Regions from separate parts of the Dorea sp. BIOML-A1 genome, predicted to be linked through region 3. Evidence: predicted binding sites of a transcription regulator. Region 3 holds the regulator's gene; each other region holds the start of a gene.
The links. Region 3 encodes Rex, which represses fermentation and respiration genes when NADH is low (regulators of the CRP and FNR family bind a similar motif). Its sites were predicted from a motif close to ATTGTTAANTANTTAACAAT; they were not measured.
Positions count from the first base shown of each region.

Region 1 (8,243 bases), on a different contig from region 3:
TGAGGGAAAGAAAGCAAATAACTGTCTGCTGTTCGGTGATGCGGGAACAGGAAAATCTTCTTCTATCAAAGCAATCCTGAACCAGTACTATGACCTGGGACTGCGTATGATCGAAGTATACAAACATCAGTTCCAGGATCTGAATGATGTGATCGCACAGATTAAGAATCGCAATTACAAATTTATCATTTACATGGATGATCTTTCTTTTGAAGAATTCGAGATTGAATATAAATATCTGAAAGCTGTGATCGAAGGCGGACTTGAAAAGAAGCCTGATAATGTATTGATCTATGCAACTTCAAACAGAAGACATCTGATCCGCGAGACATTCAAAGATAAAGAAGACAGAGATGAAGAACTTCATACAAATGATACCGTTCAGGAAAAACTGTCTCTGGTGGCAAGATTCGGTGTTACTATATACTTTGGAAAGCCGGATAAGAAACAGTTCCAGGAGATTGTGCGTGAACTGGCAAAGAAAAACGGAATTGACATGTCAGACGATGAATTATTCCTGGAAGCAAATAAATGGGAATTAAGTCACGGTGGATTATCCGGAAGAACTGCCCAGCAGTTTATCGATTATCTGGCCGGAACCAGATAAAATGTAATGTATTGTAAAAAATGTGCAGAAATTAATCCTGCACATTTTTTATATTTGAAATATCGGAGTCAATGACCAGAGAATAGTTTGTATAGTAAACAACGAATCCCGGCTTTGCCCCGTTCGGTTTCTTGACATGTTTTTTCTGGATATAGTCGATCTCCACTTTGTCTGCTCCACGGTTTTTAGAGTAGTAAGCGGCCAGACGACCTGCTTCTTCAAAGGTACGGTCCGGAAGTTCATCCCCGCCGCTTTTGACGATAACGTGAGATCCCGGAGCACCTTTTGCATGGAACCACCAGTCATTGCCATTGGCAAAAGAAAAAGTAAGTTCTTCATTTTGCAGGTTGTTCTTTCCAACGTACATATCATAACCATCACTGGAAATGTAATGCATTGGTTTGCTGGTCAGTTTAACTTTTTTCTTCGTATGTTTTCTGCGGATATAGCCGCTCTGCATCAGTTCCTCTTTGATCTGAGCAAGATCCGCTTCGTTCAGAGCAATGTCAAGTGCGTTGCTGATAGATTCCAGATACTGGATATCATCGGCAGTTTCCTGGATCAGCTTCGTCAATGCTTCAAATGTACGCTTCTGTTTGTTGTATTTTGCAAAATAACGTTGTGCATTCTCGCCCGGAGTCTGTGTCGGATCAAGCGGGATAGTAATCTCTTCGTTGGTATAATAATTCAGGGCAGTCAGTTCTTTTGATCCCGGTTCCAGATTATAGCCGTAAGTATTGATCAGTTCTCCGTAAACTTTATATTTGTCACGCTTTTCCGTTCCCTTTAACTGCTTGGACTGAAGATCGTATTTTTTGCGGTTCCGTTCCAGTGCTGTCTGGACAACATGCCGGAGATCTGCACTTTTCTGATGGATTCTGGTCAGTGTGTTACGTGTGGAATAATACGTATAGAGGACTTCCGAGATGGAAAAGAACTCTTTTTTTGTATATTCGTTAAAATGTGTGACCGGAAGGGCACTGAATTCCTTTGGTGCATTTCCATTATAATAAATAGAAGGATGGAAATTTCCCTGTCTTACGTCCTCCATATAATAGGTAAACTGACGGTACAGATGTGTCAGTACATCTTCGGAAAGATCATGCGCCGTCATGGAAGAGTCCACACCTGCAAGATAACAGATCTCTTCGGCAATGACCGGGCTGATACCTGTCATGCTGGAATAGATTGCTTTGGATATCGTCATCGGTTTTGCAAGGATTGCCGAAATGAATTCTTCCTGCGTAGCCGTCATCGGATTCTTTTTCGACATCGTATCCGGAATAAAGTAATCGCGTCCCGGCAATACTTCACGTACCGAACTCATCTGTGCAGAGACGTGCTTGATACTGTCGATGATGCGTCCGTTCAGATCACAGAAAATAATGTTGCTGTGTTTTCCCATGATCTCGATGATCAGTTTTTTCCTGCACAAGTCACCCATCTCATCCAGATGCTCAATATCCAGGTGGATGATACGCTCGAGTGACGGCTGGGAGACTGCGGTAATCCGTCCGCCTCCGATATGCTTGCGCAGAAGCATGCAGAATCCAGGAGCTGTCATCGGACTTGGTTTGTTCTCGTTGGTTAAATAGATAAGTGGAAGAGAAGCACTGGCAGAGATATAGAGCCTTTTTTGTCCTTCATTTCCTTTTATTGTTAAAAGCAGTTCGTCATTTTCTGGCTGGGCGATCTTGGAGATACGTCCGCCGACCAGAGTATGTTCTAATTCCTGAACGACTGCTGCGACTGTGATTCCGTCAAAAGCCATAAAAAGACCTTCCTTTCCTTACAGAATTTCATATTTGTCTAGTATAGCATAGTTGACGAACTTTGCCAAATGTCTTATAATAAATGCTGGTTTATTTTAAATAATGAATAAGAAGAGGATCATATCATGATTAAGAGTATGACAGGATTCGGACGCTGCGAAGCGGCTGATGAGGAACGTAAATTCACGGTTGAGATGAAGGGAGTGAATCATCGTTATCTGGATGCCAATATCCGTATGCCGAAGAAGCTTAATTTTTTTGAAAGTGCCATTCGAAGCCTTTTAAAGGAAAGTGTTCATCGTGGAAAGGTGGACATCTTTATTACATATGAAGACTTTTCAGAGAGTCAGGTCTCTTTAAAATACAATGAGACACTGGCAGCAGAATATCTGGAAAAGTTTAAAATGATGGAAGAAAAATTCTCACTGGAGAATGACATCCGTGTATCCACATTGTCCCGTTATCCGGAAGTCCTCACAATGGAAGAGAAGATGGATGATGAAGAAGAACTGTGGAAAGGACTTAAGAAAGCACTGGATGGTGCGATCGCACAGTTCGTACAGACTAGAACCGTAGAGGGAGAGAATCTGAAGAAGGATCTGATCGCGAAGCTGGACGGTATGCTTGAACTGGTCGGACAGATTGAAGAACGTGCACCGAAGATCATTGCGGAGTACAGAGAAAAGCTAGAAGGAAAAGTAAAAGAACTTCTGGAGGACACACAGATCGATGAGGGACGGATTGCATCAGAGATCGTGATCTTTGCGGACAAGATCTGTACCGATGAAGAAGTGGTACGTCTGAGAAGTCATGTGGAACATATGAAGGCAACCCTTCAGTCTGATGACAGTGGAATCGGACGTAAGCTTGATTTCATTGCACAGGAGATGAACCGTGAAGCGAATACGATTCTTTCGAAGGCGAATGATCTGGAGACTTCCAATATCGGAATCGAACTTAAGACAGAGATTGAGAAAGTCAGAGAGCAGATACAGAATATTGAATAAATCAGATTGTTAAGAAGATTAAAAGAGGGTATCCAAATGAGAGAAAAAGGGATTCTGATCGTTGTATCAGGTTTTTCGGGTTCCGGTAAAGGAACGATTATGAAAGAACTGTTAAAACAGTATGATAATTATGCATTATCCATTTCCGCAACTACCAGAAATCCACGTCCTGGAGAAAAAGACGGACGGGAGTATTTTTTTAAAACAGTAGAAGATTTTGAAAAAATGATTGCGAAAGAAGAACTGATAGAGTATGCTAGGTACGTGGATAATTACTATGGAACACCACGTGCATATGTAGAAGAGCAGCTAGATGCCGGGAAAGATGTAATCCTTGAGATAGAAATCCAGGGTGCATTGAAAGTGAAAGAAAAGTTCCCGGACACACTGCTTCTGTTCGTGACACCGCCGAGTGCAGAGGAACTCAAGAACCGTCTGGTAGGCCGTGGTACGGAGACAATGGACGTGATTGAATTCCGCATGAAGCGTGCAAAAGAAGAAGCACTGGAGATGGATCGGTATGACTACCTGATCGTAAATGATGACCTGCAGGAATGTGTAGAAGAGATGCATCAGATCATCCAGGGTGAGCACAGAAGAAGTTTCCGTAACGCTGAATTTATAGAGCATATGAAAGAAGAATTGAAAGGAGAATAAGTGTATGTTACATCCATCTTACACAGACTTAATGAAAGTGGTAAATAAAGACGTAGAAGAGGGCGAAACAAAAGTAGTTAACAGCCGTTACTCTATCGTTATGGCTACAGCAAAGAGAGCAAGAGAGATTATTGACGGATCTATGCCGCTTGTTGATGCAAAGATGGGCGAAAAGCCGCTGTCTATTGCAATCGATGAGATGAATCAGGGAAAGATGACGATTATTGCACAGGATGAAGAGGAAGAAGAATAAAATCTGACACCTTAAGGATCCGTTGTAGACGGATTCTTTCAGACACATTGCTGACTGAGATACAAAAGGCAGATGCCGCAAGGTGTCTGCCTTTCTTGAACTGGATATAGCAAGATAGCAAAGATGTGTGCCGAATAGAATGCATACTGCAAAAATCAGAAATAAATAAAAAGGAGAACCGAATGAATATATTTTTCGTATCACTTGGCTGTGATAAGAACCTGGTAGATTCAGAGGTCATGCTTGGACTTCTGGATGCGAAAGGATACCAGATTGTTGATGATGAGACACAGGCAGATGTTATGGTGATTAATACCTGTTGTTTTATTCATGACGCAAAAGAAGAAAGTATCCAGACGATTCTGGATATGGCAAGATATAAAGAAGAAGGAAGATTAAAGGCATTGGTTGTAACCGGATGTCTGGCACAGAGATATAAGCAGGAGATTATTGATGAGATCCCGGAAGTTGATGTAGTGCTTGGGACGACTTCGTATGATAAGATTGTAGAAGCAGTAGAAGAAGCACTGGAAGGTAAATCAGAAGTAGAACTTGCTGATATCGATGCGCTGCCGCTTCCGGAGACAAAGAGACTTGTGACGACCGGAGGTCACTATGCATATCTGAAGATTGCAGAAGGCTGTGACAAACACTGTACATACTGTATTATCCCGAAAGTCCGTGGAAATTACCGCAGTGTACCGATGGAGCGTCTGATCAAAGAAGCACAGGAACTGGCTGACCAGGGCGTAAAAGAACTGATCCTGGTTGCACAGGAGACAACGGTATATGGACAGGATATTTACGGTGAAAAATCCCTGCATAAGCTTCTGAAAGAGTTATGTCAGATCAAAGGAATCCGCTGGATCCGCCTTCTGTACTGTTATCCGGAAGAGATTGATGACAATCTGATACAGGTAATGAAAGAAGAACCGAAGATCTGCCATTATCTGGATCTCCCAATCCAGCATGCAAGCGATGCGATCTTAAAGAGAATGGGAAGAAGAACTTCCAAGCAGCAGCTGATCGATACGATCACAAAACTGAGAAAAGAGATTCCGGACATCGCACTTCGTACAACGTTGATCACCGGTTTCCCAGGGGAGACACAGGAGCAGCATGAAGAAGTAATGGAATTCGTAGATGAGATGGAATTTGAAAGACTGGGCGTATTTACTTATTCGCCGGAAGAAGATACTCCGGCGGCGACCATGCCGGATCAGATCGACGAAGAAGTAAAAGAAGACCGTCAGGCAGATATTATGGAGCTGCAGCAGGAGATTGTATTCGATCAGGCAGAAGATATGATCGGAAAAGAAGTACTGGTTATGATCGAAGGAAAAGTTGCCGATGAGAATGCATATGTCGGAAGAACTTACCGCGATGCACCGAATGTAGACGGACTGATTTTTGTAAATACCGATGAAGAACTGATGACTGGTGATTTCGCAAAAGTGAAAGTTACCGGAGCAGCAGAATATGATTTGATAGGAGAGCTGATGTAATGAATTTACCAAATAAGTTAACTGTTTTAAGAGTAATCATGGTTCCGTTTTTTGTGTTTTTCATGCTGACAGGTGTGGGCGGAGCTGCAAACAAATGGATCGCACTGATCATTTTCTGTGTGGCAAGTCTCACAGATATGCTGGATGGAAAGATCGCCAGAGCCAGAAATCTTGTAACCAATTTCGGAAAGTTTATGGATCCGTTGGCAGATAAACTGCTTGTATGTTCGGCTATGATCTGCATGATCCCGCTTGGAAAACTGCAGGCATGGTTTGTGATCGTTATTATTGCAAGAGAGTTTATCATCAGCGGTTTCCGTCTGGTAGCAGCAGACAACGATATTGTGATCGCTGCAAGCTACTGGGGAAAATTCAAAACGGTATCCCAGATGTTCATGCTGATCCTTCTGATCGCAGATCTTGGCGGTGCATTTAACATGATCGCACAGGTACTGATCTGGGTATCTCTGGTACTTACAATCGTATCTTTGATCGATTATATTGCAAAGAATGTACAGGTACTGACACAGGGCGGTATGTAGGCTCAGAAGAAATTTGTAAAAAAGGCAGATAAGGATTCTTTTGAAAGAAAACAGGTCGAAAGAGATGTGAGAAGGTTCTTCTTCGGGAATAGTATTTCCCCGAGAAGAACCTTTTGCAAATTGTGCCAAAAAAAGAAAAAATTCCATACAAAAATGTAGAGAAAAATCAATTGACGAATGTCGAAATATATGAGAAAATAAATACAAGTATGGATGTTAAAGAGATAACAAACCTTACGATAAGCAAACTTACATAGTTGAAAGGAGTTTTAAAATGATTTATTCACAGGAAGTAGAAATGATGTGTCCGGTAGCTCAGGGTGCAAACCACGGACCAGCTCCGATTCCGGAAGAAGCAAAATGGGTTCAGGCTAAGGAAATTAAAGATATCTCTGGTTTTACACATGGTGTAGGCTGGTGTGCTCCTCAGCAGGGTGCCTGTAAATTAACACTGAATGTTAAAGACGGTATCATCCAGGAGGCTCTCGTTGAGACTATCGGATGTTCAGGAATGACACATTCAGCAGCTATGGCTTCTGAGATTCTTCCAGGAAAAACTATTTTAGAGGCATTAAACACAGACCTTGTTTGTGATGCTATCAATACAGCAATGCGTGAGTTATTCCTGCAGATCGTATACGGAAGAACTCAGAGTGCATTCTCTGAAGACGGACTTGCTATCGGAGCCGGACTGGAAGACCTCGGAAAAGGACTTCGTTCACAGGTTGGTACAATGTACGGAACATTAGCGAAAGGTCCTCGTTACCTTGAAATGGCAGAAGGATATGTAACAGGTATCGCTCTTGATGAGAACGATGAGATCATCGGATATCAGTTCGTAAGCCTTGGAAAATTCACAGACTTCGTAAAAGCTGGAGACACTCCAAACGAAGCTTGGGAGAAAGCAAAAGGACAGTACGGACGTGTTGCAGATGCAGTTAAGATCATCGACCCACGTAAGGAGTAATCTCAATATTTTAAGGTAATTTAATCAGGAGGATAAATTAATGGCTTTATTTGAATCATATGAAAGAAGAATTGATAAAATCAATGAAGTATTGGCTGGTTATGGTATTTCTTCTATCGAAGAAGCACAGCAGATCACAAAGGATGCCGGACTTGATGTATACAATCAGATCAAAGGTATTCAGCCAATCTGTTTTGAAAATGCATGCTGGGCATACATCGTAGGTGCAGCAATCGCAATCAAAAAAGGATGTAAGACAGCAGCAGAAGCTGCAGCAGCAATCGGAGAAGGACTTCAGGCTTTCTGTATTCCTGGATCAGTTGCTGATCAGAGAAAAGTAGGTCTTGGACATGGTAACTTAGGAAAGATGCTTCTGGAAGAAGATACAGAGTGTTTCGCATTCCTGGCTGGTCATGAATCATTCGCAGCTGCTGAGGGTGCTATCGGTATCGCAGAGAAGGCTAACAAAGTTCGTAAGAAACCTCTTCGTGTTATCCTGAACGGTCTTGGAAAAGATGCTGCAAAGATTATCTCAAGAATTAACGGATTCACATATGTTCAGACAGAATATGATTACTACACAGGAGAACTGAAAGAAGTACAGAGAATCTCTTACTCTGACGGACTCCGTTCTAAAGTTAACTGCTACGGTGCTAATGACGTACGTGAAGGTGTTGCAATCATGCACAAAGAAGGCGTAGACGTATCTATCACAGGTAACTCTACAAACCCGACACGTTTCCAGCATCCAGTTGCAGGTACATATAAGAAAGAATGTATCGAGCAGGGCAAGAAGTACTTCTCAGTAGCATCAGGCGGTGGTACAGGACGTACACTTCACCCAGATAACATGGCTGCAGGTCCAGCTTCTTACGGTATGACAGATACTCTTGGACGTATGCACTCAGATGCACAGTTCGCAGGATCTTCATC
Region 1 covers NZ_WWSA01000009.1:35,383-43,625, reverse strand. Annotated here, with positions in the region: gene GT508_RS05555 (ATP-binding protein) at 1-607, shown strand, start outside; gene GT508_RS05550 (Rqc2 family fibronectin-binding protein) at 639-2,378, opposite strand; gene GT508_RS05545 (YicC/YloC family endoribonuclease) at 2,505-3,386, shown strand; gene gmk (guanylate kinase) at 3,423-4,043, shown strand; gene rpoZ (DNA-directed RNA polymerase subunit omega) at 4,048-4,296, shown strand; gene rimO (30S ribosomal protein S12 methylthiotransferase RimO) at 4,479-5,801, shown strand; gene pgsA (CDP-diacylglycerol--glycerol-3-phosphate 3-phosphatidyltransferase) at 5,801-6,343, shown strand; gene GT508_RS05520 (iron-sulfur cluster assembly scaffold protein) at 6,618-7,310, shown strand; gene GT508_RS05515 (GGGtGRT protein) at 7,351-8,243, shown strand, end outside.
Region 1: GT508_RS05520 (iron-sulfur cluster assembly scaffold protein) is a predicted target of Rex. The motif match lies at 6,556-6,575, and genes of this name have one in related genera.

Region 2 (8,243 bases), on a different contig from region 3:
ATAAACGGGGTGTTTTTATAATAATACTTGAATCATATGCGGGGAAGATATTAGGAGGAATCAAGTATGATATATATGGATAATGCTGCGACGACAATGCATAAGCCACAGGAAGTGATCGATGCAGTAGTAAACGCTATGAATTCAATGGGAAATGCCGGCCGCGGTGCAAGTGAGGCGGCACTCAGTGCATCCAGGGTTATCTATGATACAAGAGACAGACTGGCGGAATTGTTTGGGGCAGAAGATGCAAGACGGATTGCATTTACTTCGAATTCGACAGAGAGTCTGAATATTGCAATAAAGGGAAGCCTGAATCCGGGAGATCATGTGATCACAACTGTTTTGGAACACAATTCGGTGCTGCGTCCTTTATATGAGATGGAGAAAAATGGAGTAGAACTTTCCATTATAAGGTGTGATGAGAAGGGAATGCCTGACATTAGTCAGATGGAAGCTTCGATAAAAGAAAATACGAAGATGATCATTTGTACAAATGGATCGAATCTTACAGGGAATTATGTAGATGTATCAGTCATAGGGAAGATGGCGCATGCACATGGACTGATGTTTGTGGTAGACGCATCTCAGACAGCAGGGGTTTTCCCGATTAATGTGCAGGAGATGAATATTGATATTCTGTGTTTTACCGGACATAAAGGACTGCTTGCACCACAGGGAACAGGTGGAATATATGTAAAAGAAGGAATAGAGTTAAGACCGCTGAAGACAGGCGGAAGCGGGATCCAGACATACAGTAAGGAACATCCGGTACAGATGCCGACAGCTTTGGAAGCAGGAACATTGAATGGGCATGGCATTGCGGGACTGCATGCGGCTCTTGGGTATCTGAAAAAAGAAGGAATAGACAATATCCGCAGAAAAGAGCAGGAACTGATGTGGAGATTTTATAACGGGGTAAAAGATATCCCGGGCGTTAAGATTTATGGGGATTACAGTCAGAAAGAACGCTGTGCGATCGTAACTTTGAACATCGGTGATTATGATTCTTCAGAAGTGAGTGATGAGCTTCTTATGGAATATAACATTTCTACCAGATCAGGAGGACATTGTGCACCGCTTATGCATAAAGCACTCGGAACGGTAGAGCAGGGAGCTGTGAGATTCAGTTTCTCGCATTACAACACGGAGGAAGAAGTGGATGCAGCGGTAAGAGCTATCCACGAACTGGCAGAAGAACCGTAAATATGTATGAAAAATGATATAAATTCATAAAAAAGTATGTCAGGCATAAGTTATGGGGAAATGCAAAAATGAGAGTGTAGGAGGAAATACGAATGAATTTATCAGATTCAAAGAAAAAACTGGCGCTGGCCGGTGTTGTATGTGGTATTGTAGCGGCATGCCTCGCAGCACTTGGAAATCCGGCAAACATGGCATTCTGTATTGCATGCTTTATCCGCGATACGGCAGGAGCAATGGGACTGCATCAGGCGGAAGTGGTACAGTATGCAAGACCTGAGATCATCGGACTTGTACTGGGAGCATTTATCATTTCTGTGGCAACAAAAGAATATCGCTCAACGGCAGGATCATCTCCGATGATTCGTTTTGTACTTGGTGTAATCATTATGATCGGTGCACTGGTATTCCTTGGATGTCCGCTCCGTATGGTGATCCGTATGTCAGCAGGTGATCTGAATGCATGGGTTGCATTTGTTGGCTTTATTCTTGGAGTTGGAACAGGAGTGTTTGCATTAAAGAATGGTTTCAGCCTTGGAAGAGCACATATTACAAATAAGTCAAGTGGAGCAGTGCTTCCGGCGGTCGTTGTTGGAATTCTTATCCTTGCCACATGTACAACGCTTTTTAAAGCAAGCCAGGCAGGACCGGGAAGTATGCATGCACCAATCATCGCATCTTTAGTAGGCGGACTTGTATTCGGTGCATTTGCACAGAAGTCAAGAATGTGTTTTGCGGGTAGTATTAGAGATATCATCCTGATGAAGAACTTCGATCTGATCAGCGTGATTGCAGGTTTATTTGTTGTTATGCTGGTATTCAATATTGCGACAGGACGTTTCGTGGTAGGATTCAATACACCGGGAGTCATCGCACATTCGGAACATTTGTGGAATATCCTGGGAATGTACACTGTGGGATTTGCAGCAGTTCTTGCAGGTGGATGTCCGCTTCGTCAGCTGATCCTTGCAGGGCAGGGCTCTTCGGATTCGGCTGTAACGGTTGTCGGAATGTTTGTCGGATCTGCAATCTGCCATAATTTTGGACTTGCAGCAAGTGGAACAGCTCTGAATCCAGAGACGAAAGAAGTGGTAGCAGGTGCGGTACCGGTAAATGGAAAAGTGGCATGTATCATCTGTATTGTGATCTGCTTCATTATAGCATTTACAAATAAGAGAGAAGAAGCAAAATAAGATTGAAATATGTGTAAATACATAGTATTCTAGGAAAGAAGGAATTAAATTATGAAAGAAGTAGATGCAAGAGGTCTTTCTTGCCCGGAACCTTTGATGCTGACAGCAGAGGCATTAAAAGGAGCAGCAGGACCTGTGAAAATTCTTGTCACAGAGCCGCATCAGATGATGAATGTTGAGAAATTTGCCAAAGATAAAGGTAAAAAGCCAACATCTGTGCAGAAAGACGGTTACTACGAAGTGGTGATTGAGTAAACATGAGAAAAAAAGTAATGAAACTTGTTGTAACATTCCATACAACATCGGATGCAATGGCGATGGAAAAGATATGCAAGGAAAGAAGTGTGCCGGGAAGACTGATTCCGGTTCCGAGAGCAATTTCAGCGGGCTGTGGACTTTCCTGGTGTGCAGACCTGACAGACAGGGAACAGATTCTTGATGTGATGAAAGATGTCGGAATCGAACAGGAAGATGTTCATGAATGTCTGGTGTAGTAAAAGGCGATGCTAATAGAGGAGAAGATACGAAATCTTCTGTTAGCATCGCCTTTTTGATATTAAATTCCTTCTACAAATGTGTCCAGTACATGAGGCAATAGTTTGTCAGAACGTTCAGTCAGTGAGAATTTACCTTTAAACAATGCCCAGTCATATAAAAGAGCCCGCTCGTACATAGCATAGATATCCATGAGTTCAGCGGCGGTGCTTGTACTTTTGAATTCTCCTTTGGCAAGCCCCTCTTCCATAATTTCTGTAAGCCATTTGAAATAGATCCGTTTCTTGTCGGAAAGGGATTTCTTGTCTTTGGTGATCAATTGCGAAGAATAAAGGTATGCAAGCAAATGGATATCCACGCTGGTCTCGATCATGTAGAATAATTCGTGATTCAAAAATAATAGTTTATCATAACTGGAAAGATTCGGATCGATCACGGCGGCAAGGTCTTCGTATTTCTGATCAAAAAGATAGGAAAGAGAGTTTAAAAGCGCTTCTTTTCCTTTAAAATAATGGTAAAATGTGCCTTTTGATGTTTTGGCGGCATTGATAATATCTTCTACAGTGGTCTGTTCATAACCGTTTTTGTAGAAAAGATTCCAGGCTGCTTTGACAATACGGCTTTTTGTGGATCTGCGTTTACGCGGCATTCGGATCATTCCTTTCTCTTGGTATTTATATAACAGGAGAACACGCCCGGATAATAGTTCTCTGAACATGAAAACGCTGTCTAAGTAAAAAAATAGAAGCGGATCATATGAATCCGCTTCTATCATCATATATGATAATGCAATCTAATTCAACCCCGAATATGCATTAACCTACAAGGAAACCATATTTTAATGGATCTGTAGAGTCAATTAAGTAAGTAGCAACACCTGTAAGATATGCACTTCCTGTGATCATTGGGATTACTGCATCGTAATCACCGATCTTAGTTTCTTCTTTGATCACACCTTTGAAGCGTGTTCCCATGAAACTTTCATAAATAAATTCTTCGCCGATTCCGAGTTCGCCCCATCCGTGAAGAGTAGCAAGTTTGGCACTTGTACCTGTTCCGCAAGGTGAACGGTCAGCCTGAGCATCTCCGAATACAACAACGTTTCTCATTGTAGCCTGATCCGGATTCGGTGTTGGTCCGTAGAACTCAACCAGGTCAACTTCTGTGATGTCCAGAGTTGGATGCTGGATCTTAACTTCTGCGTTGACTTTATCACGAATCTTCATTCCGAGTTCTGTATAAGCAGGAACTGTCTTAGCGTTGATTTCGCCAATGTCAAGCTTTGTAGTATCAACCAGTGCGAAGAAACTTCCACCGAAAGAAATAGTATAAGGAATGTCTACTCCGTCGATATTAACTGTTAAGTTGTCTTTGTAAATGAATGCAGGTACGTTTGTAAGAGTTACATCTGTTACCTTTCCGTCTTTTACATGAGCTTTTGTTCTGATGATTCCTGCAGGAGCATCCAGAACAACTTCGTTCTCTCCTTCGTGGCATTCAACAAGACCTGCTTCAAGGGCTACTGTAACAGCTCCGATCGTACAGTGTCCGCACATGTTCAGGTATCCGCCTGTATCCATGAAGATTACCCCAAGATCTGCTTCTTCGTGGATCGGCTCACAAAGGAAAGCACCGAACATATCGTGATGTCCTCTCGGCTCCAGCATTAATGCTGTACGAACGTGGTCGTATTTTTCCTCCATCCATTTTTTCTTTTCGATCATTGTGCTGCCTTCTGGCTCAGGGAATCCTCCGATGACCATACGACAGAACTCACCGGCTGTATGAGCATCTACAACCTGAAGTGCCTCTTCAAACCGGTCGAAGTTAACTTTTGCTTCTAACTTCATAATCCTTACCTCCTTATGATTTTCTTATAGAAACAATCTATAAGTTTTTATAAAAACACATTGAAAACATCTATATTTTCGTAGTGCCTTTTTCTATGGGTAAAAAATAAAAATATAAAATTAACAAATATTACGATATAAAATTAACAAATAGACTATGTTCTAGTATCGTGTTCAATCTGTTGATTTCATTATGTACGAAATCCCTTGAAAAGTCAATGATTTTTTGGTATTATAAAAATAAATAAAAGTGTTGAAAAATAAGGATAAATGTGATATGGTTAATAGGCACATGGGGGTAGTTGGGTAACTGGTGTGCCTCCTAGTCTTCAAAACTAGTGTAGGGCGTTAAGAGCGTCCTGGGTGGGTTCGATTCCCACATGCCTCCGCCAAAAAAACAAGCAATTCTGTTAAAAAAATGGCGAAGATGAATTTATAGAATTTATCTATAATGAAAAAAATGTGAATAAGTAAACGAACTGTATAGTTTCGTTTTGACTTAGATAAAATATTTAAAAAGGAGAAGTGTGTCATGGGAAATGTACAGATGTTATTACGCCAGCATGTTGGCGCTCCTTGTGCACCATGTGTAGAAGTTGGTGCTGAGGTGAAAAAAGGTACTCTCATTGCTACACCAACAGGCCTGGGAGCTAACATTTTTTCAAGCGTGTATGGAAAAGTAACAGAGATTACAGAAGACCGCATCATCATCGAGCCGGCCGCTGAACAGCCGGATGAATTCGTTCCTGTTACCGAATCAGTAGAAGGTATCACAGATGAGTCATCAAAGCTTGATCTGGTGAAAGCAGCCGGAATCGTAGGAATGGGAGGAGCTGGATTCCCGACAGGAGTAAAACTTAATATTAATTTAGAAGAAACTCCGATGGGTGAGCTTGATCCTGAGATCAACCCAGAGCTTCCGAAAGACTTCAAACTGGATTGTGGATACATTCTTGTAAATGCAGCTGAATGCGAACCGGGACTGGAACACAACACAAGACAGATCGAAGAGCAGAGTGATAAATTAATCCGTGGTATTAAATATAGTATGGAAATCACTCACGCAAAGAAAGCAATTATTGCTATTAAGAAGAAACATCATAAAGCAATCAAGGTATTACAGAAAGCTCTTGAGAATGAGCCTGATATCAAGATGCACCTGATGGCTGATATCTACCCGATGGGTGAGGAACGTGCAGTAGTAAGAGAGTGTCTTGGGGTATTACTCACAACTACACAGCTTCCATCAGCAGCTAGATCTGTTGTTATCAATGTAGAAACTGTCTGTAAGATTGCTGAAGCGGTTGATGAAAAGAAACCTTGTATCAGCAAGAATATGACAGTCCGTGGTAAATTAAACGGTGGAAATGAAGCACATGTATTCTTCGATGTACCGGTAGGTGTAAGCGTTGGAGAGATGATCGAAAAAGCCGGCGGAATCGACGGAAAATATGGCGAGATCATCATGGGTGGAGCTTTCACAGGAAAGTCTACTACATTAGATGCACCAACAACCAAGACGACAGGAGCAATCCTTGTAACAGTCGAGTTCCCGGATCTCCACGGAGCAACAATGGGAATTCTTGTATGTGCCTGCGGCGGAAGCGAAGAGCGTATGCGTGAGATCGCTTCTAAGATGAATGCAAAAGTAGTATCTATGTGCAAATGTAAACAGGCAATTGAAAATAAACCGGGAGCACCACTGAAGTGCTTAAGACCTGGTAACTGTCCTGGACAGGTTAAGAACAATATGCAGTTCAAGAAAGACAAATGTGAATACATTCTGATCGGTAACTGCTCAGACTGTTCAAATACTGTAATGGCGTCAGGACCGAAGATGGGACTGAAAGTATTCCATCAGACAGACCACGTTATGAGAACAGTTGGACATCCGCTGTACAGAAGCCTGAAGGTTTCAAAAGAAGTAAGTCAGGATATTGATTTTTAATCACTGTCCGAAATGACACAATATTATCAAAATTATATTATGGTATTACTGTTGCGTACAATGAGGTAGAAGACCCCCGATTCTTTTGCCCGCCAGAAGTAATTGAGAGGTTCTTCTGAATGTTGTATGTAACTGTATATATATTAAAATTACAATATCCCGTAAGGGACAATGTACCGAAACAAAACAAGGAGGGAAAACAATATGTCAATCACAGCTGAAACAGCAAAAGCACATGCTCATGATCCTGCAGTACTGTGCTGTAGAGCAGAAGCTGGTATCACAATTGAACCGGCGAACCTCGAAGATCCAGCAATCTTTGATGATCTGGTAGATTCAGGATTATTAAACCTGGACGGATGCCTTACTATTGAAGAAGTACTGGGTGCAAAACTTACAAAAACATGTGATTCTCTTTGCCCGTTAACAAATGATGTTCTGGATGGTGTAAAAGCACCTACAACTCCAGCAGAAGAAAAGGCAGAGGAAGAAGCTCCAGCAGAGGAAGCTGCACCGGCAGCACCAGTTGCAACAGCAGCAACAGTAGCTGGAGGAACACTCAAGATCCATATCGGAGAAGGAAAAGATATCAATCTTGAAATTCCGGTTGGAGCTCTTGGAGCAACAGGAGAAGCAGTAGCAGAAGTACCTGCAGCAGCAGTAGCAGCTACAGCAACAGCAGAAGCACCTGTTGAAGAAACAAAAGTAGTAGGAACATTAACAAGAAGACACATTAAGATCACAGAGGTTAAGAGAGGACCAGAGACAAAGATCGAAGGAACAACTCTTTACATCCGTGAAGGAATTGAAGCAGAAGTAATTGCTAATCAGGAACTGGTTAAAGATTTCCATCTTGAAATCATCACTCCTGACCAATACCACACATACTCAGAGACAATCATGGATGTTCAGCCAATCGCTACAAAAGAAGGCGATGCAATCCTTGGTGAAGGCGCAACAAGAGTACTTGACGGCGTTGTTATGATGCTGACAGGAACAGATGAAGGCGGAGTTCAGATTGGTGAGTTCGGTTCTTCAGAAGGATACCTTGACGAGAACATCATGTGGGGACGTCCTGGATGCCCGGATAAGGGAGAAATCTTTATCAAAGGTAACATCGTAGTTCAGGAAAAGACTAACATGGAACGTCGTGGACCTATGGCTGCACATACAGCATTCGATATCATTACTCAGGAAATCCGTGAAGTAATGAAAGAATTAGATGACAGCTTCATCGTTGAAGACGAAGAACTGAAATCTATCCGTCGTCCAGGTAAGAAGAAAGTCGTAATCGTAAAAGAGATCATGGGACAGGGAGCTATGCATGATAACTTCATCCTTCCTGTAGAACCAGTTGGTATCCTTGGCGCAAGAGCTAACGTAGACTTAGGAAACGTACCTGTATGCGTATCTCCACTTGAGGTACTTGATGGATGTATCCATGCATTAACATGTATCGGACCTGCATCTAAAGAGATGTCAAGACATTACTGGAGAGAGCCACTTGTACTTGAAGCTTTACATGATGAAGAAGTTGACCTTTGCGGAGTTGTA
Region 2 covers NZ_WWSA01000008.1:20,951-29,193, forward strand. Annotated here, with positions in the region: gene GT508_RS04950 (aminotransferase class V-fold PLP-dependent enzyme) at 67-1,206, shown strand; gene yedE (YedE family putative selenium transporter) at 1,299-2,396, shown strand; gene GT508_RS04960 (sulfurtransferase TusA family protein) at 2,448-2,651, shown strand; gene GT508_RS04965 (DUF3343 domain-containing protein) at 2,654-2,890, shown strand; gene GT508_RS04970 (TetR/AcrR family transcriptional regulator) at 2,953-3,540, opposite strand; gene GT508_RS04975 (proline racemase family protein) at 3,707-4,741, opposite strand; tRNA gene GT508_RS04980 (tRNA-Sec) at 5,036-5,133, shown strand; gene prdC (proline reductase-associated electron transfer protein PrdC) at 5,274-6,689, shown strand; gene prdA (D-proline reductase (dithiol) proprotein PrdA) at 6,894-8,243, shown strand, end outside.
Region 2: GT508_RS04975 (proline racemase family protein) is a predicted target of Rex. The motif match lies at 4,873-4,892, and genes of this name have one in related genera.

Region 3 (8,243 bases):
ATGTGATTACAATGTCCTCGATCGTACAGCACGGACTGATCCAGAGAGACAGAATCTTCTCTGTATCTGTACTTCTTCCGGACAAGCCGGGTGAACTGGTACGCGTTGCAGCTACAATCGCCAAAGCAAATGGTAATGTAATCAAACTGGAGCATAACCAGTTCGTAAGTACCAACCGAAACGCAGCAGTAGAACTTCGAATCACTCTGGAAGCATTCGGAACCGAACACAAACACCAGATTATGAAAGCCTTAGAAGACGAGGGCTTAAGTCCAAGAGAAGTTAACGCAAAACTTTATTAATAATATATAAAAAATGATTATGGAATCCCCATAATCATTTTTTTTGAATAAATATCCATAATAGAACTTGACAACACATGTATTATTGTATACAATTATACATGTTGAATTTAGTACTTTACTACGAAAAAATATTTTAGAAAGCAGGCGATGGAAAATGGAAAACAGGAAAGTATACCTGGATGATCATACAAATTTATTGCAACTGGAAGAGCACATGTACCCGTTGGTGGATGTGAAGACACCGAATGTATTTCGTAATCTGTTCCATTATGACGAGATTCCGAAAATCGCATTCAATGACCGAATTGTTCCGCATTGTATGCCGGATGAGATCTGGATCACAGATACAACATTCAGAGATGGCCAACAATCACGTGCCCCGTACAGTACTGAGCAGATCGTAACATTATATGATTATTTTCATCGTCTGGGTGGTCCGAAGGGAAAGATCAGACAGTGTGAATTCTTCCTCTATAGTAAAAAGGACAGAGACGCAGTCTACAAATGCATGGAAAAGGATTATAAATTCCCGGAGATAACAAGCTGGATCCGTGCGAGCAAGAAAGATTTCGAACTGGTGAAAGAGATCGGAATGAAAGAGACTGGTATTCTGGTAAGCTGTTCGGACTATCATATATTCTATAAACTAAAGATGACAAGACGTGAGGCAATGGAACATTATCTGTCTATCGTAAGAGAATGTCTTGAGACAGGAATCAGCCCGAGATGTCATCTGGAAGATATCACACGTTCCGACATCTATGGATTCGTCATTCCATTCTGTCTGGAACTTATGAAATTGATGGATGAGTATAAGATTCCGGTCAAGATCCGTGTCTGTGATACCATGGGATACGGGGTCAACTATCCGGGAGCTGTAATACCAAGATCTATTCCGGGAATCATCTATGGACTCAGAGTACATGCCGGTGTTCCAAGCGAACTGATCGAATTTCACGGACATAATGATTTCTATAAGGCAGTCAGCAATTCATCGACAGCATGGCTTTATGGTGCGTGCGGTGTGAACTGTTCACTTTTTGGAATCGGAGAGCGTACCGGTAATACACCACTGGAAGCGATGGTGTTCGAATATGCACAGCTTCGTGGCACACTGGATGGGATGGATACAACAGTTATCACAGAGCTTGCAGATTATTATGAGAAAGAGATCGGATATCATATTCCTTCAAGAACACCTTTTGTTGGTAAGAACTTTAATGTAACAAGGGCTGGAATCCATGCAGATGGTTTATTGAAGAATGAAGAGATCTACAACGTATTTGATACCGGAAAATTCCTGAACCGTCCTCCGCTTGTTGCAATATCTAACACATCCGGACTTGCAGGTATTGCACACTGGATCAATACATATTTTAAGCTGCCGGAGGACAAGAAAGTAGATAAGAACTCAGAACTTGTAAGTTCTGTAAAAGAATGGGTAGATAAGCAGTATGAAGAAGGACGAGTAACCGTTCTTACAGACGATGAGTTGATCAGAGTTATCGACGAAAACTGTAAGAGAATTGGTGTGGAATTGATATAGCAGAGGTGTTTTTAATGGAAGAATATCAGGACAGATCCTTACGAGGAAGAGTGTTCCGGCATCTGCGGGAAGATATTCTGAATGGGGTATATAAAAATCATGAAGAATTAAGGGAAGTAACAATCGGTGAAGAACTGGGGGTAAGCAGAACACCGGTAAGAGAAGCCTTAAGACAATTGGAGTTAGAAGGACTGGTTACGATCATTCCGAATAAAGGTGCGTATGTGACAGCCATTACCAGAAAAGATGTGAAAGATATCTATAAGATACGTTCGCAACTGGAAGGGCTGTGTGCCAACTGGGCAACGAAATATATTACGGATGCGCAGATTGAAGAACTGGAAGAAGTGATTCTTCTGTCAGAATTTCATTTGCATAAGAAGGGATCCGGACAGATTGAACAGATGTCAGAAATGGATGGTAAGTTTCATAAGATATTGTATGAGGCATCCAACAGCAGGATCCTGGAACATGTATTAACAGATTTTCACAAGTATGTACAGCTTGCCAGGACGATGTCTATTGAAGCACCGGAGCGTGCCGAGAAATCAATAGAAGAACACAGAGAAATCCTGGAAGCAATCAAGGCAAAAGATGCGGCAAAAGCAGAACAGCTTGCAAATGAACATATATTACACGTGATGGAAAATCTGCATCTGGAAGAATAATAAAAGATGCCGCGAACAGATAGAAAGGAGACAAATACCATGGCAAAAATTAAAATGACAACACCGATCGTAGAGATGGACGGAGACGAGATGACAAGAATTCTCTGGAAGATGATCAAAGAAGATCTTCTGGAGCCATATATTGAACTGAACACAGAATATTATGATCTGGGTCTGGAACATAGAAATGAGACAGATGATCAGGTAACAATCGATGCTGCTAATGCAACCAAGAAATATAAAGTTGCAGTAAAATGTGCAACAATCACACCGAATGCGGCACGTATGAAAGAGTATGATTTGAAAGAAATGTGGAAGAGTCCGAACGGAACGATCCGTGCAATACTTGACGGAACTGTATTTCGTGCACCGATTGTTGTAAAAGGCATTGAGCCATGTGTAAAAAACTGGAAAAAACCAATCACTATTGCAAGACATGCATATGGAGATGTATATAAAAATACAGAGATGAAGATTCCTGGACCTGGAAAAGTAGAACTGGTATACACGGCAGAAGACGGCACAGAGACCAGGGAACTGGTACACAACTATGCAGGACCGGGTGTTGCACAGGGAATGCATAACTTATGCGGATCTATTGAAAGCTTTGCGAGAAGCTGCTTTAATTATGCATTGGATACAAAGCAGGATCTGTGGTTCGCAACAAAAGATACGATCTCTAAGAAGTATGACCATACATTCAAAGATATTTTCCAGGAAATCTTTGACAAAGATTATGCCGAGAAGTTCAAAGAAGCCGGAATTACATATTTCTATACTTTGATCGATGATGCGGTTGCAAGAGTTATGAAATCAGAAGGCGGATATATCTGGGCATGTAAGAACTATGACGGAGATGTAATGAGTGATATGGTTTCTTCCGCATTTGGTTCTCTTGCAATGATGACATCTGTTCTGGTATCACCGGATGGAAATTATGAATATGAGGCAGCTCATGGAACTGTACAACGTCATTATTACAAGCATCTGAAAGGGGAAGAGACTTCTACAAACTCTGTAGCTACAATTTTTGCATGGACAGGTGCTCTTAGAAAACGTGGTGAGATGGATGGAAATGCCGAATTGGCAGCATTCGCAGATAAGCTTGAAAAAGCAACCATTGATACCATTGAAGAAGGTAAGATGACGAAAGATTTGGCATTGATCACGACACTGGAAAATCCAACCGTATTGAACAGCGAAGGATTTATTAAGGCAATTGCTGAAAAATTAAAATAGATAATATATATCTACAGGACCTGCCACCGGCAGCTCCTTACGAATGCATGGCAATATAAAAGCCCGCCCCAGAAGCTTCTGGAGCGGGTTAAAAAGTTATAAATCAGGCGTTTAAGCGTCTTCCGCTAATTCCTCCCATTTCATGTATAATTCTTCTAATTCTTCCGCTATTGCGGCTTTTTCTTTTGCAAGTTCCTGGCATTTTACAGAGTTGGTGAAGATATCTTCCTGAATCATCAGGGCATCGATCTCACTATCACGGTCTTCCAGTTCGCCGATACGTTCTTCAGTCTTTTTTAGTTCATTCTGACGTTTGCGAAGTCTTGCCTGGGCTTCCTTTTGCTCCTGCCAGCTGAGTTTTGACTCGGATACATTCTTGTCTGTACTGTTATCTGAAACGGATGAAGGTGTAGAGGCTTCTCCGGCATATGCAGTAGTGAGTTCTTCTTTTTTCTCCAGATAATAGTCATAATTTCCGATATAATTTACAAATGTATGATTGACAAGATCCAGAATCCGTGATGCAGTCTGATTGATGAAATAACGGTCATGAGAGACATAAAGTACAGTGCCGGTATAATCATTCAAAGCATTCTCAAGGATTTCTTTGGATGCGATGTCCAAGTGGTTGGTCGGCTCGTCGAGGATCAGGAAATTTGCTTCAGAGAGCATCAGTTTCGCAAGAGATACACGTCCGCGTTCCCCACCGCTCAAAGAACTGATCTGTTTGAAGACATCATCACCGGTAAAAAGAAATGCTGCAAGCACATTCCGGATTTCCGTATTCGTAAGAGTCGGATAATCATCGGAAATCTCGTCAAAAATTGTTTTCTCCATATGAAGGACATGATGTTCCTGATCGTAGTAGCCAATCTTAACATTGGAGCCAAGTGTATAAGTACCGGAATCAGCAGATACCACTCGGTTTAAGATCTTAAGAAGCGTAGTCTTTCCTGTTCCGTTATCACCGATTACTGCGACATGTTCACCACGTTTGATCTCGAGATTAACGTCTGTAAAAAGTTCCTGTCCGGGGAAAGATTTGCTTAAATGTTCAATAGTCAGAACATCATTGCCGCTTACACAGGATGGTTCCAGTTTCAGATGTATATCTGTATTAACTTCTATCGGTTTTTCGATGGTCTGCATCTTTTCCAACATCTTTTCGCGGCTTTCGGCACGTTTGATGGATTTTTCGCGGTTGAAAGAACGAAGCTTTTCGATAACCGCTTCCTGATGCTTGATTTCCTGCTGCTGGTTAAGATATTCCTTCAGGCGTATGTCGCGAAGCTGCTGCTTCTTTGCTGCATAGTCGCTGTAATTTCCCATATAAGTACGAAGTTCTCCAAGCTCGATTTCAAGAACTTTAGTGACAACTTTGTTCAAAAAATAACGGTCATGAGACACGATCAGCACAGCTCCCTGATAGTTTAGAAGATAGGATTCAAGCCATGCAATTGAATTCAGATCCAGATGGTTGGTTGGCTCATCAAGAAGCAAAATGTCTGGTTTCGTTAACAGAAGCTTGCCGAGAGATACACGGGTTTTCTGTCCTCCGGAGAGAGTGTCGACGGGTTTGGTGAAATCATTTTCCGTAAATCCAAGTCCCTTTAACACACCGGTGATCTCACTTTCGCAAGAATAGCCGTTCTCACGTTCGAAAGCGGCCGTAAGGCGGTTGTAAGTTTCCAGACGGTCGTTCAGGGCGTCGCCGGAGAGATGCTTAAGTTCCATCTCGATCTCGCGGATACGGCGCTCCATAGCGATTATATCGGCCTTTGCGGTGCGGACTTCTTCATAGATCGTATTACCGCTTTGCATCTCTTGATGCTGGGCAAGATAGCCAAGTGTCTTACCTTTTGTCAGGATGACGTTGCCGTCATCCGGGGCTGATTCGCCTACAATCATTTTGAGCAGAGTGGACTTACCGGCACCGTTCGGTCCGACAAGAGCTGCTTTTTCGTGATCTTCTATATGGAAGGATCCATCTCTGACGATGAGGTGTTCACCGAAAGATTTCTGGATCCCGTGACATGCTAATATCATATATTTCCTCCTGAGTTATGGATAATTGATACGTTGGTATTCTCAAAATGCATTTACACATGCTACTTTATTATAACGGAAATTGCATAAAATTCAACAATAGTTTGACAATAATCTTTCAATTTTATATAATTATTTTAGACTATGATTGGAAGGGTGAAAACATTGGAAGAAAGAGAGATTTCTCGTGCGGTCATAAGAAGATTGCCGAGGTATTACAGATATTTGGGCGAACTGTTGGAAAATGGTGTAGAGCGGATTTCTTCGAACGATCTGAGTAAGCGGATGAAAGTAACAGCATCCCAGATCCGTCAGGATCTTAATAATTTCGGAGGATTCGGACAACAGGGATACGGTTATAATGTTAAGTATTTATACACAGAGATTGGAAAGATATTAGGATTGGAAGAAGACCACAATATTATTATCATTGGTGCAGGTAATCTTGGGCAGGCACTGGCTAATTATGCAGCCTTCGAGAACCGTGGATTCATTCTGAAAGGAATCTTTGATGTGAATCCAAGACTTCAGGGAGTATCCATCCGTGGAGTTCCGATCCGTATGATGGATGATCTTAAAACGTTCGTTCAGAATAATGAGATTGATATTGCAGTTCTGACGATTCCGAAAGAGAAAGCAATTGAAGTTGCGAATATGCTGGTTGAGAACGGAGTACGTGCGATCTGGAACTTTGCACATACAGATTTGAACCTTCCGGATAATGTTGTTGTTGAGAATGTGCATCTGTCAGAAAGTCTGATGCAGTTGTCATACAATATCAGTCGTTACAAAGAGGACCATAAATAAACTATAATACAAGAAAGCGTGTAGGAGTAGTCTGGAATACGGACATATTTTTACACGTTCTTTTGTTGCAGAGATATATCTGATGGGAGATGAATGAATATATGAAACTTCTGGTTAATGCTGCGCAGATGAAGGCTGCCGATCAGTACACGATTCAGGAACTGGGCATTGCATCACTGGAATTAATGGAGCGTGCAGCAAATGCCTGTGTACAGACGATGCAAAGTGAGAATCTGGATCTTTCTTCTGTCTGTGTGGTATGTGGATCAGGGAATAATGGTGGAGATGGATTTGCCATCGCCAGGATCTTGAAGAATATGGGGTGTTCTGTGGATACTTATCTGGTCGGCAATCCAGAGCATTGTACACCGGAGACACGGGAACAGATAAGACGTCTTAAAGAATGTGGTGGTAAGATCACGGAAGATATCCCGCAGGATAACAGCTACAGCATAGTGATAGACGCCGTGTTCGGAGTCGGACTGAGCCGTAAGATTGAAGGTACATATCGTCAGGTGATTGAACGTATGAATCAGATGCAGGGTACAAAATTTGCAGTAGATATCCCATCAGGACTTTCAGCCTCTACGGGATGTGTGCTTGGTTGTGCATTCCACGCAGATGATACAGTGACATTCGAGGTGAAAAAGATCGGCCTTGAGCTGGCGCAGGGCAGAGCATATGCAGGAAGAGTGACAGTAGCAGAGATTGGCATTTCGCATGAGCCGTTATTACAGGATGCAGATGTGATCCATTCTTTTGGAAGAGAAGAATATCGTAGAATGCTTCCGGAAAGACCGGAAGATTCTAATAAGGGAAGTTATGGAAGGCTTCTTGTGATCGCTGGAAGTAAGGGTATGGCAGGTGCAGCATATTTGAATGCTCATGCGGCTTATATGACAGGAGCCGGGCTTGTCAGAATCTATACACCAAAGGACAACCGCGAGATATTGCAGACACTTCTGCCGGAAGCAATCATAACGGCTTATGATGAATTTAATAAAGAAGAAGTACTAAAGCTTCTTAAGTGGGCAGACGGTGTGTGTATTGGTTCCGGCATTGGAAGAAGTACAACATCGGAGAAGTTATTGCGGACGGTTATAGAGTACGTGGATGTTCCATGCCTGATCGATGCAGACGGGTTAAATCTTCTGTCAGATAACAAAGATCTTCTTGATCGGCTGGCAGACCGGAAGTTCATATTTACGCCGCATATGAAAGAGATGTCTAGACTTACAGGCATCCCTGTGGAAGATCTTAGAGAAGACCGGATACAGATCCTGAAGAAATTCGCTGACGGATATCAGGTAACCTGTGTATTAAAAGATTCCAGAACACTGATCGCAGATAAGGCAAATGAAATCTGCCTGAATCTTACCGGGAACAGTGCGATGGCAAAAGCCGGTTCGGGAGATGTGCTGGCCGGTGTGATCGCAGGCTTTATGGTGCAGGAAAAAGATACGAAAAAAGCAGCCAGATTAGGTACATATGTACATGGTTTGGCCGGTGACCTTGCAAAATTTGAAAAAGGCGTATATAGTGTAATGGCAAGAGATCTGATAGAATATATCAGTAAAGCATTAATGAAACTGGAGGATGAATAGCAGTGAAACATTATACAAGAGTTTTAGC
Region 3 covers NZ_WWSA01000005.1:9,054-17,296, forward strand. Annotated here, with positions in the region: gene ilvA (threonine ammonia-lyase) at 1-302, shown strand, start outside; gene GT508_RS03385 (2-isopropylmalate synthase) at 460-1,851, shown strand; gene GT508_RS03390 (GntR family transcriptional regulator) at 1,866-2,519, shown strand; gene GT508_RS03395 (NADP-dependent isocitrate dehydrogenase) at 2,559-3,758, shown strand; gene abc-f (ribosomal protection-like ABC-F family protein) at 3,870-5,804, opposite strand; gene GT508_RS03405 (redox-sensing transcriptional repressor Rex) at 5,970-6,611, shown strand; gene GT508_RS03410 (NAD(P)H-hydrate dehydratase) at 6,713-8,215, shown strand; gene alr (alanine racemase) at 8,218-8,243, shown strand, end outside.